DNA from 2 places in the Streptomyces sp. NPDC028910 genome. Region 1 is predicted to be linked to the other one. Evidence: riboswitches for the same ligand, from Rfam matches in the RefSeq annotation. Region 1 holds a riboswitch; the other holds the start of a gene.

Region 1 (2,391 bases):
CGGCCAGTGCAGGTTGAGCAGCGGGCGCGCCACCAGCTCGGTCACCCGCCCGCCCTGGCCCGGAGTCTTGCCGGAGGCGAGCGAATCAGGTGCTGTGCCGGAGGCGAGCGAATCAGGCGCTGTGCCGGAGGCGAGCGAATCAGGTGCTGTGCCGGAGGCGAGCGAGTCGAATTCCGTACCGAGCGGGCGGTCGTACATCGCCTTGACGAACTGCACGTCCGGTTCCGTCAGCAGCGGCCCGACGATCCCCGAGACGAAGGCGGCCGAGAAGTCCCGCAGGTCGGCGTCGACGAAGCAGACGATGTCCCCGGTCGTGGCTAGCAGCGAGCGCCACAGCACCTCGCCCTTGCCGGGCAGCGCCGGGATCCTCGGGAGTATCTCGTCGCGGTGCACCACCCGGGCGCCGGCTTTCGCCGCGACCTCCGCGGTCCGGTCGGTCGAGCCCGAGTCGATCACGACCAGTTCGTCCACCAGGGGGACGGGCAGCCCCTCGATCAGCTCACGCCGGATCACCTCGACGATCGCGCCGACCGTCGCCTCCTCGTCGAGCGCGGGCAGCACCACGCTGACCGTGGTACCGGCCGCCCGTTTCCGGTCGAGCAGCTGGTCGAGCGGTCGGTCGGCGGCGGACCAGGAGCGGTCGGCCAGCCATCGCTCCACCTCTTCCAGCACCCTCAGTACTCCCTGCTCGTCGGCAATATCTGCCGTTATGTGATCCATCTCGCGGTTCGGACGCCTGTCTCACCCGCCCGGGCCTTCAGTTACAGTCTTGAACAACGCGAAGGACCGCCGCATGCCGGGGGCCCTTCGCGCACAAACGCCCGGGTGCGCCACAGAGCGCGTCGCCCGGTGCCATACCGCTCATCCAGAGGGGCAGAGGGACACGGCCCGTTGAAGCCCCGGCAACCCTCCAGTCGGTTCTCGCGATCGCGCACCAGCGACGTAGCGAGGTCCCCGGCTAGGGAAGGTGCCAATTCCGTCTCATGGCGAAGTGCGCCATGGGGAAGATGAGGAGAAAGGGCCTCGCCATCATGGCTGCACAGACTGTCGACACCGACACCGTCACCGCCACCTCTGCCGGAACCGGAACCGGAACTGTCGATCTCGGACCCGCCACCGGACTTTCCTGTCGCGAGTGCGGCACCCGCTTCGAGCTCGGCCCCATCTTCGCGTGCGCCGAGTGTTTCGGACCGCTGGAAGTCGCCTACGACCTCCCGACCGGCGACGCCGAGGCCCTGCGCGCCGCGATCGAGGCCGGCCCCAACAACATCTGGCGCTACGCGCCGCTGCTGCCCGTCCCCGCGGACGTGGCCTCCAAGCCGAGCCTGAACCCGGGCTTCACCAAGCTCGTGGACGCGGCCAACCTGGCCAAGGAGCTCGGCGTCAGCGGCAAGCTCTACGTCAAGGACGACTCCGGCAACCCGACGCACTCCTTCAAGGACCGCGTCGTGGCCATCGCAGTCGAGGCCGCCCGCGCCTTCGGCTTCACCACCCTGTCCTGCTCCTCGACCGGCAACCTGGCCGGCGCCGTCGGCGCCGCGGCCGCCCGGGCCGGCTTCCGCTCCTGCGTGTTCATCCCGCACGATCTGGAGCAGGGCAAGGTCGTCATGGCCGGCGTGTACGGCGGCGACCTGGTCGGCATCGAGGGCAACTACGACGACGTCAACCGCTTCTGCTCCGAGCTCATCGGCGACCCGCTGGGCGAGGGCTGGGGCTTCGTCAACGTCAACCTCCGCCCGTACTACGGCGAGGGCTCCAAGACCCTCGCGTACGAGATCTGCGAGCAGCTCGGCTGGCAGCTGCCCGACCAGATCGTGATCCCGATCGCGTCCGGCTCGCAGCTGACGAAGATCGACAAGGGTCTGCAGGAGCTCGTGAAGCTCGGCCTCGTCGAGGACAAGCCGTACAAGATCTTCGGTGCCCAGGCCGAGGGCTGCTCCCCGGTGTCGACCGCCTTCAAGGCCGGTCACGACGTGGTCCGCCCGCAGAAGCCGAACACCATCGCCAAGTCGCTGGCCATCGGCAACCCGGCGGACGGCCCGTACGTCCTGGACATCGCCCGCCGCACCGGCGGCTTCGTCGAGGACGTCAACGACGAGCAGGTCGTCGAGGCGATCAAGATCCTCGCGCAGACCGAGGGCATCTTCGCCGAGACCGCGGGCGGCGTGACCGTCGGCGTGACGAAGAAGCTCATCGAGAACGGGCAGCTCGACCCGACGCTGACCACCGTCATCCTCAACACCGGTGACGGCCTCAAGACCCTGGAGGCGGTGGCCGCGGACAGCGGCCAGACCGCCACCATCCGCCCGAGCCTGGACGCGTTCCGCGCCGCCGGCCTGGCCTGACCATCTCCTCCTGCTCTACCGGAAAGGCAGTAGCGCCATGAGCGTC
Region 2 (2,391 bases), on a different contig from region 1:
TGGCTGGCCGGGCGTTCTCGACGCTCTGCTGACCGGCCGGGACCTGCGCGCCGACGACACCGCCTGGGCCATGGACCGGATCATGCGGGGGGAGGCCACCGACGCCCAGATCGCCGGCTTCACCGTCGCGCTGCGGGCCAAGGGGGAGACGGTCGCGGAGATCAACGGCCTCGTACGGGCCATGTACGAGCACGCCAACCTGATCGAGGTGCCGGGCCGGACGGTGGACATCGTCGGCACGGGCGGCGACGGGGCCAAGACGGTGAACATCTCGACGATGTCGGCGGTCGTGGTGGCCGGTACCGGAGCCAAGGTGGTCAAGCACGGGAACCGGGCCGCGTCCTCCGCGAGCGGGTCCTCGGACGTCCTGGAGAAGCTCGGCGTCAACCTCGACCTCAGCACGGCGCGGGTGGTGGAGGTCGCCGAGGAGGCCGGCATCACCTTCTGCTTCGCGGTGAAGTTCCACCCGGCGCTGCGGCACGTGGCGGCGGCCCGCAAGGAGTTGGGGATCCGCACCACCTTCAACATCCTCGGCCCGCTGACCAACCCGGCTCGGGTACGGGCCCAGGCCACCGGTGTGGCCGACCCCCGGATGGCCCCGATCGTGGCGGGCGTGCTCGCCGAGCGGGGTTCCTCGGCCCTGGTCTTCCGCGGTGACGACGGCCTGGACGAGCTGACCACGACGGCGACCTCGCGCGTCTGGTGGGTCCGCGACGGCAAGGTCTCGGAGCAGCGCTTCGACCCGCGCGACGTCGGCATCGACCTGGTCGAGGTCTCCGCCCTGGCCGGCGGGGACCCCTCGTACAACGCGGACGTCGCCCGCCGCCTGCTGGCCGGCGAGACCGGCCCGGTCCGCGACGCCGTCCTGCTGAACTCGGCGGCGGCCCTCGTTGCCCTGGACCCGGGCGCGGGCACGCTGGAGGAGCAGCTCGCGGCCGGTATCGCCCGTGCGGCGGAGTCGATCGACTCGGGCGCGGCGCGGGCCGCGCTGGCACGGTGGGTGGCGGCCAGCAACGCCTGATTCCGGTGATCCTTTTGAGCCAAGACCCCGGTCCGCATAGCGGACCGGGGTCTTGCGGTCGTGGGATCTTGTGGCAGGATGCTGACCAGGTCACGAGTGACAGCGTTTAGGCCCCGGCTTGCTGTCCGGCAACCCTCCTTCCGTGGCGGGGTGCCCCGGGTGATGACCAGGTCGTAGGCAGCAAGGCCTACGGCAAGCGCGGATCCCTCGACACCAGGGGTCCTGGTCTCTCGAGGAGCGTTTTCCGTGAGCAAGCGAATGCGATAGGGCGACTCCGCCCCCACTTCACCCCTCGGACCAGGGTCATTTCCGTATGCCCCCGTTCAGTCCGGTCCGAGGACCCTCCGTACCCCGGACGGCCGCAGAGCCGTACCCGCGTACGGGCACACCGAAGCCATTCAGCCCTGCCTGCCGGGAGATACCGCCATGTCCGCATCCCTGAACGCCGCCGTCGCCACCGCCCCCGCCGTCGCCACCGCCGACCCCGCCTGTGCCGCGCCGCTCCCGGTCCTCGGCCGGGACGTCACCGTCCCGCTCGTCACCGGCGGCGAGGTCACCTACGCGGCCCTCGACTACGCGGCCAGCGCCCCCGCCCTGCAGCGGGTCTGGGACGACGTGGCCGCGTACGCCCCGTACTACGGCAGCGTGCACCGCGGCGCCGGGTACCTCTCGCAGCTCTCCACCGACCTTTTCGAGCAGAGCCGGGTCACGGTCGCCGAGTTCCTGGACTGCCGCCCCTCCGACCAGGTGATCTTCACCCGGTCCACGACCGACTCCCTGAACCTGCTCGCGGCCGTACTTCCCGCCGACTGCCAGGTGTTCGTCTTCGAGACCGAGCACCACGCCTCGCTGCTGCCGTGGGCGGACGCGCGGCTCACCTGCCTCAACGCCCCGCGCACCCCGGACGAGGCCGTCGCCACCCTGGAGCGGGCACTGGCCGACCGCGAGCCGTACGGCCCGGCGCTCGTGTGCGTGACCGGCGCCTCCAACGTCACCGGTGAGCTGTGGCCGGTGAAGGAACTCGCCGCCGCCGCGCACGCCCACGGCGCGCGGATCGTGCTGGACGCCGCCCAACTGGCCCCGCACCACCCGGTCTCCGTGCAGGACCTGGACGTCGACTGGGTCGCCTTCTCCGGGCACAAGCTCTACGCGCCCTTCGGCTCGGGCGTGCTCGCCGGCCGCGCGGACTGGCTGCAGGAGGCGGAGCCGTACCTGGCCGGCGGCGGCGCCTCCCGCACGGTCGCCCGGCGCGAGGACGGCGGCGTGGACGTCGAGTGGCACACCACGGCCGCCCGCCACGAGGCCGGCTCCCCGAACGTCATCGGCGTCTACTCCATCGCCTCGGCCTGCAAGGCCCTGACGGAGGCGGG

The links. Region 1 has a riboswitch for S-adenosylmethionine ahead of thrC (threonine synthase). Riboswitches for the same ligand answer to the same signal wherever they lie in the genome.
Region 2: it holds a riboswitch for S-adenosylmethionine, as region 1 does, so the genes downstream of both, ACZ4TV_RS28435 (aminotransferase class V-fold PLP-dependent enzyme) here and thrC (threonine synthase) in region 1, are expected to answer to the same signal.

Annotation. Positions count from the first base shown of each region.
Region 1 covers NZ_JBVHVF010000004.1:107,412-109,802, forward strand. Annotated here, with positions in the region: gene ACZ4TV_RS07435 (glucosyl-3-phosphoglycerate synthase) at 1-672, opposite strand, end outside; SAM riboswitch class I at 859-1,014, shown strand; gene thrC (threonine synthase) at 1,032-2,345, shown strand; gene ACZ4TV_RS07445 (MoaD/ThiS family protein) at 2,383-2,391, shown strand, end outside.
Region 2 covers NZ_JBVHVF010000030.1:33,083-35,473, reverse strand. Annotated here, with positions in the region: gene trpD (anthranilate phosphoribosyltransferase) at 1-1,021, shown strand, start outside; SAM riboswitch class IV at 1,110-1,226, shown strand; gene ACZ4TV_RS28435 (aminotransferase class V-fold PLP-dependent enzyme) at 1,448-2,391, shown strand, end outside.